3 regions of the Enterococcus sp. LJL51 genome follow, and region 3 is predicted to be linked to each of the others. Evidence: predicted binding sites of a transcription regulator. Region 3 holds the regulator's gene; each other region holds the start of a gene.

Region 1 (2,269 bases), on a different contig from region 3:
ATTTGCATGGACATGCTGCTGGTGGATTTAACCGAAGCACCAGCTATTCAGCCAGGGGTAGTTATAACGGTGCTGGAGAATGGTGAAGAAGCCGCTAAAAAAAGTCAAACGATTACGAATGAGATTCTAAGCAGGATCGGCAGCCGGCTGGAAAATTGAAAACACTGAAACAGAGGGAATGTAACCCTATGTTTCAGTGTTGTTTCAACAGGTTGAACTTTTAGCTATCCTTTAGTACAGAAACAATTGCTTCGTTAAAAGCCGGCAGGTCATCTGGATTCCGACTAGTTACAAGTTTCTTATCAATGACAACGGCCTGATCTTCAACCTCAGCGCCAGCGTAATGAATATCCGGCTGTACAGTTAGATAGGCAGTCATTTTACGTCCGCTAGTTAAACCAGTCTGGATAAATAATTGGGGACCATGGCAAATCGCAAATAACGGCAAGTCATTTTCCAAATAGTAGGCAGTGAAATCTACAAAACGTTGATCTGCACGCAGCTGGTCAGGTGAAAAGCCTCCAGGAATTAGCAACGCAGAAAATTCCTCTGGAGAAACATCATCAATCGCTGCATCAATGACAAAGGTCTCTCCCTTTTTTCCAGTAATAGTTTTGCCGGCTTCTTTTTCAATTAGCGTCAAAGTGTAACCGGCACTTTCCAAGGCCTTTTTTGGTGAGGTCAATTCTACGTCTTCCACCATATCTGTAACTAATACTGCAACTTTTCCTGTGTTTGTCATCGAATCTCCTCTTTCTTGTTTGTTGTGGCTGAATGAATCAGCTTAACTTTATCCTAACGTGATTTTTTTAAGTATTCAAAAGATAGACACTTCTTTGTTTGAACAATCCTGACTTTTTGGTAAAATAGAGGAGTGACCGGAATGGATAGTCATTCCTTACTGAAAAGCAGGAGGTATGTATAAATGTATCGTTTAGAAGAAGAAGAAAAAGAAAATACACCGAAAAATGATCAAAGTATGATTATGAAGAAATTATGGGAAGAGCGGACAATTCTGATTTATGGTGAAGTAACACAGGATTTAGCCAGAGAGGTTTCTTCTCAGCTGCTTTTATTAGCAGCAATGGGTGATGAGCCTATTAAGATTTTTGTCAACAGTCCGGGAGGACATGTAGAATCTGGAGACACTATCCACGACATGATTCAGTTTGTTAAGCCAGAGGTTATCGTTGTAGGTACTGGCTGGGTGGCAAGTGCCGGTGTCACAATCTATCTTGCGGCAGATGCCAAGAATAGATACTGCCTGCCGAATACTCGGTTTATGATTCATCAGCCGGCTGGCGGAGTACAAGGTCAAGGAACAGAGATTCAAATTGAAGCGAAGGAAATTGTCCGTATGAGAGAACGTGTTAACCGGATGATTGCTGAAGCAACAGGTCAAACCTATGAACAGGTAGCTAAAGATACAGACCGCAATTTCTGGATGTCTGCAGAAGAAGCCAAAGAATATGGCATGGTATCTAAAATTATTAAATCCAGCGACGAAATTTAATAAGTCAAATGATGTGTCAAGTGGCTGACATCTAATGAGTAAAGCTAGAGGTGTTTAATTCTGGAAAGACATTTTTTAGAAAAAGACAGGAGTAGAGACAGAAGAGGCAGCATCGAGAAATAAAAAAGAGCTGCTCTGTCACAGTTTAGTGTTGATAAGTACTTCTATTTAGTTTTTTATTCAGGTTTAAAGAGCGAAATAAACGGAGTGTCCGTTTTGTTTCGCTCTTTTATGTTTATAAGTCTTTAGAATTTCAAAAAAAATTTGAAAAATTCTAGAATAGTCCATATAAAATAACGATAGTTATTTTTGTGGAACTACAGGTTTTTATTCTGGGCTTGTCAGCAAGAAGGGAAAACGGTAAAATAAATTGATAATAAAAGAAAGTAGGAAGAAAAGTGAAACCAAATTTAGGCTATTATATTCAAAAGATTAACGATATTGTGCAGGAGACCGAAAAAATCGGCGAAAATATGAATGTTTATTACGAGGAGCTGCGTCAGGCAATCGACGATAAGAAGACAGCAGAGCTTTCTCCAGAGCGGATTACAGAGATTCAGGGAATCTTTAAAGAAGGTACGATGAAATATGAAGACTTGCTAAAATTAATTCTAGGTCTTCGTCCACCAGTAAAAGTAATTGGCGTTCATAAAAAATTAGAACGTTCTTATACAGAATATGTTGCGGGATGCAATGAAATGGTTCTCTCCTTGAATCCAGAAAAAGGGATGGATGTTGAACTTTTTGAAGCTTCAG
Region 2 (2,269 bases), on a different contig from region 3:
GTCTGTCAAACCTTTTAACGGAAGGTCGTAATTGATAAAGCGGTGCATCATATTTCCCCGCTGCAGGCTTTCCTTTTCTTTATCGAACAGTTTGATAATCCGCTGCAGTTTTCCATTGTTCACATAAGTCGTAAGCATATCGTCATATTCATTAAACCACTGTCTACAATAAGGGCAGCGGACATTCATAAACTCAATCATTTTCACTGGAGCCGAGTCTCTGCCGATGATTAAACCATTTTCTTCTGTAACTTTGGAGGCATCGATTTGAGAAATATCCATCATCAATAATCCTTTCTTCCTTTAATTTTCTTTCAACTATTAGTGTACTATTGTTTGTAAGTTAATTTCAAAGAAAAAAGCCTGAAATCTAATGATTTCAGACTTTTGAGATTCTGATTATTAATTCAGAGAACTGCTGTTTTCCATCACTTCATCAATCAGCCCATAATCTTTTGCCTGCTGTGCAGTCATAAAGTTATCGCGATCTGTATCTTTCTCAATCACTTCAATTGGTTGCCCCGTACGTTCAGCTAAGATTTTATTCAAGCGTTCACGTGTATCGAGAATGTGTTTAGCAGCAATTTCAATTTCAGTTGCCTGACCTTGTGCTCCTCCTAATGGCTGGTGAATCATGATTTCAGCATTCGGCAACGCAAAGCGTTTGCCTTTTTGACCGGCTGTCAGCAAGAAGCTGCCCATAGAAGCTGCCATCCCTAATACGATTGTCTGTACATCAGCTTTAACAAAGTTCATTGTATCAAAGATTGCTAATCCAGCAGAAACACTGCCGCCCGGAGAGTTGATGTATAGATAAATATCTTTTTCAGAATCCTGTGCATCAAGGAACAACAGCTGAGCGATAACGGAGTTAGCTACATTGTCGTCGATTGGTCCGCTCAACATAATGATTCTGTCTTTTAATAAGCGTGAGTAAATATCATAGGCTCTTTCGCCGCGAGATGATTGTTCTATGACTGTTGGTATTAAATTCATAAGTTATGTCCTCCTATATAAAAAGCTCATAAAAACATTCTAACATATCCCTGATTGGAATGCCTAAAAAAAGTATACTCTAATGGTCAATAAAGGTCAATTAAATTGCATTGAAATTATTCACCTGTTTTTACACAGAAAAATAGGAGAAGCTATATCAATTATTTTATATAAAGAGAAAAAATCTGATAAGTTGATTTCCAAGGATTATGATAAACTATATGTAATGAAAAGAATTTTTAATTGGTTATTTTGTCATTTTTATTATGAGACTATTTAGGAGGAAAGTTAATGAGTGATAAAGAGGTTGGATTTGTATCCAAGCAGAGAAGGCAAATCATTATCCAGAAAATTGCAGGGCGTGTAAATGGATAGAAAGAAGATTAACCAATGGGATGGCCTGCTGCTGGAAGAGCGAAATGTCGAAAAAGCATTAGACGAAGCTATAGAAACACAGAGAAAAATGGACAAGCTTGAGGATAAATATAGTGAACTGTTCTACCGGGTGAATCATCTTGTCAGCCGTTTAGATCAGTTTATCGGCAACGATCAGGAAAAACAAATGACCGAGGAATTGCGATGGCAGGTTCAGCAAAAGAAAAAAGCTGTATTCTTTCATTTGGAGGAGGAAAAAGAAAAGCTTCTTAAAGAGACTAAGGAGCTGCAGGATCAGGAAGACTTAATTTATTATCAAAAGAAACGTCTTCTAATAGAAGAAAAGGTGTAGTTGATTAGAGTAGACAGGTTCATTGGATAAGGAGCAGCAGATGAAAAATTACATGAAGCGAGACAGTCGTTTTATGCAGCAGTACTACGCACTGTTTTCTGATGAGAACATAATGAGCAGTCATCAAGCCTATTACGCAGCACTAGCGGCTTTTGTCAAAAGAAATAATCGATATTTCAGAAAAGAGGTTTTGCAAAACTCGCGCTTGGATATGCTAATCGAGCTTGATCCGGCAGTCTATGTTAATCCAGAGACAACTCTCTCTTTGGAAACAGAGAAAAACATAGTAAGTCAACGTGAATATAATAAAATCGGCGGGTTAGCGATGATCATCAGCAGTACGTTATGGGAGCTGGCGGCGGTTCCTACAAGCAATGACTGCCCAAAAATTAATCAATATACTATGTATTATGTTCTTGCGAAGCAGCCGAACGGGAAAATTCATTTTTTGGAAGAATGTGAGCAGTGTGGCTATCTGATGGACAGTTATGGAAATGAGTATGAGGGACTAGCTGGCATTATTTTTCCAGCAACGAGAGAAGAAAT
Region 3 (2,269 bases):
TGAGGAACCTCTCCATTAACTATCTTCTGTGCCAGACCTTCAGCAATTGCTGTTTTACCTACACCTGGTTCACCAACCAGTACAGGATTATTTTTAGTTCTTCTACTTAAAATCTGAATCAGTCTTCTTACTTCATCTGAACGGCCAACAACTGGATCAAGGTTCTTTTCTCGAGCCAATTTCGTTAAATCTCTAGCAAGCGAATCTAGTGTAGGTGTACCGCCGCCCTTTTGCGCAGCACCCTTTTGATTTTTCCGTTTGTTGCCAGACATCGCCATCTGTGGGTCATTAATACCAATTTTTTTCATAAGCAGCTGCCGAACCTTGATTAGGCTTAAACCTAAATTTACTAGAATTCGTGAAGCTAATATATCTTCATCACGCAACAACCCCAGCAGCAAATGCTCTGTCCCAATATTCGGAGCACCTAAGCGTTTAGCTTCTTCTCCAGAGTAAGCAAAAATTTGCTTCGCCCGAGGTGAATAAGGTAGATAAATCCCTTTTGGATAGGATTTTGCCATTCCGTACCCCATCAAGTGTTCAATTTCCTCGCGAATATCATTTTTGTCTACATTCAACTGGCGCAGTGTTTTGCCGGCAATACCTTTCGGCTCAATTACTAATGCCAGCAGCAAGTGTTCTGAGCCAACCGACTGATGCTTGAAATATTTTGCCTCTTCCTGTGCAATAGCCAAAACGGCTTTAGCGCTATCTGTAAATAACTCATCCATAAACTATTCCTCCTCATAGCTCAGACGCTCCAAAAAAGCATACATTAACTGAGCACGTAAAAAATCTTCCTGTGCGCCAAATTTTCCCAGCACATTTTTTCCCAAAGCAGCAAGCATCAAATTGCCTTCCTTCTTCGTCACTACTTCTTCTTCATATAATTTCTGCACAAAAACCAATGCGTCTTTCTCTGATAGCTGATCACCAATGAATTGCTCCATCTGCTTAAGCAGCTGTGTACTGTCAGATAGCTGAACCTTGGCAATTCGGATATAGCCGCCTCCACCTCGTTTACTTTCAACAGAATATCCCCGCTGAATGGTAAAACGAGTATTAATTACATAATTTATCTGGGAAGGGACACAATTGAATAAATTGGCCATCTCGGCACGTCGAATCTCAATCTTACTGCTATCTTCTAGTATCTTTTTCAAATAGGCTTCAATCAGATCAGAAGTGTTCTTATTGTTCATGACATTATCCTTCTCCCTTGACTAATACTGACCATAATTATATCGTTTTTGTACAAGTAAATAAAGAAGAAAGCTTATACTTTATTGAAAAATCAAAGGATTTTCAACAAATAATTCACATTTTCAGTATTGACCTTGGAGTTTACTCTAATGTTATGATGAAATCAGGAGGAAAACAACATGACCACTGAATGGACAATCAACGAGATTGCTAAACTGACAAACCTTTCGAAAGACACTATCCGGTATTATGAAAAAGAAAAACTGATTACACCTAAACGCAGCGACAACAATTACCGCATCTATTCAAAAGAAGAGCTGTTCAAGCTAAAATATATCGCTGTAATGAAATATGCCCGCTTTTCTCTAAAGGAAATCAACACCTTCATGCTGCTCTTTGACCAGGAGCTTTCTGAAGACTGCAACCAGCAGGGTAAAACTTTACTAGAGAAAAAAATTAGCGATTTAGAGAGAGCCGTGCGCCATTATCAGGCAATTCTACAGCTGTTAAAATCCCCTATACGGATGACTTTCAGCAGTTGAAACAGCACTTGGAAAATAGCGGCACTGATCACTCTTTAGATAGTTTTATTGAAAAATTATTTGAAGAAATCAAGGAGGAAACATATGAAAACAATTTATCATTCCACTGAAGAATCACTGCAGCTGATTACGATGCCGCGGATATTTCCTATAAATTGCTACATTATTTTAGAAAAAGACTACTGTGTACTAATCGATTGTAGTAAACAAGGGATGGCAGAACCCATCATTAAAGCGGTAGAGGATACCGGCAAACCTTTGAAGTATATCATTCTGACCCATGCACAAGCCGATCATACTGGAGATATCAATAAAATAAAAAATTATTTTCCAAAAGCAAAAGTCTGCATTGGTGCACAAGAATTTTCAGATAGTAAAACAGGCGTGAGAAATATCCATCTACCGATAGAACCGGAGCTGCTGCTGAAGCACAAAGATGTCTTAGGAAGCTTAGTTGTATATGAAACGCCTGGCCATACCAATGGATCAATTTCATTGATTGATACACGGAGTCTTTCAAGCTA

The links. Region 3 encodes CtsR, which represses protease genes until heat stress. Its sites were predicted from a motif close to TTGGTCAAAAAAGGTCAAANA; they were not measured.
Region 1: the regulator CtsR is predicted to act here: its motif matches at 838-858, upstream of ACYSNQ_RS00695 (ATP-dependent Clp protease proteolytic subunit).
Region 2: the regulator CtsR is predicted to act here: its motif matches at 1,079-1,099, upstream of clpP (ATP-dependent Clp endopeptidase proteolytic subunit ClpP).

The regions. Positions count from the first base shown of each region.
Region 1 covers NZ_JBTXLW010000001.1:154,081-156,349, reverse strand. The annotation lists gene vanT (membrane-bound serine racemase VanT) at 1-159, shown strand, start outside; gene ACYSNQ_RS00700 (type 1 glutamine amidotransferase domain-containing protein) at 221-742, opposite strand; gene ACYSNQ_RS00695 (ATP-dependent Clp protease proteolytic subunit) at 926-1,513, shown strand; gene ACYSNQ_RS00690 (hypothetical protein) at 1,912-2,269, shown strand, end outside.
Region 2 covers NZ_JBTXLW010000022.1:29,386-31,654, reverse strand. The annotation lists gene ACYSNQ_RS16155 (DsbA family protein) at 1-282, opposite strand, end outside; gene clpP (ATP-dependent Clp endopeptidase proteolytic subunit ClpP) at 403-996, opposite strand; gene ACYSNQ_RS16145 (DUF3958 family protein) at 1,364-1,723, shown strand; gene ACYSNQ_RS16140 (hypothetical protein) at 1,764-2,269, shown strand, end outside.
Region 3 covers NZ_JBTXLW010000027.1:5,527-7,795, reverse strand. The annotation lists gene ACYSNQ_RS17170 (ATP-dependent Clp protease ATP-binding subunit) at 1-731, opposite strand, end outside; gene ACYSNQ_RS17165 (CtsR family transcriptional regulator) at 735-1,202, opposite strand; gene ACYSNQ_RS17160 (MerR family transcriptional regulator) at 1,383-1,745, shown strand; gene ACYSNQ_RS17155 (MBL fold metallo-hydrolase) at 1,830-2,269, shown strand, end outside.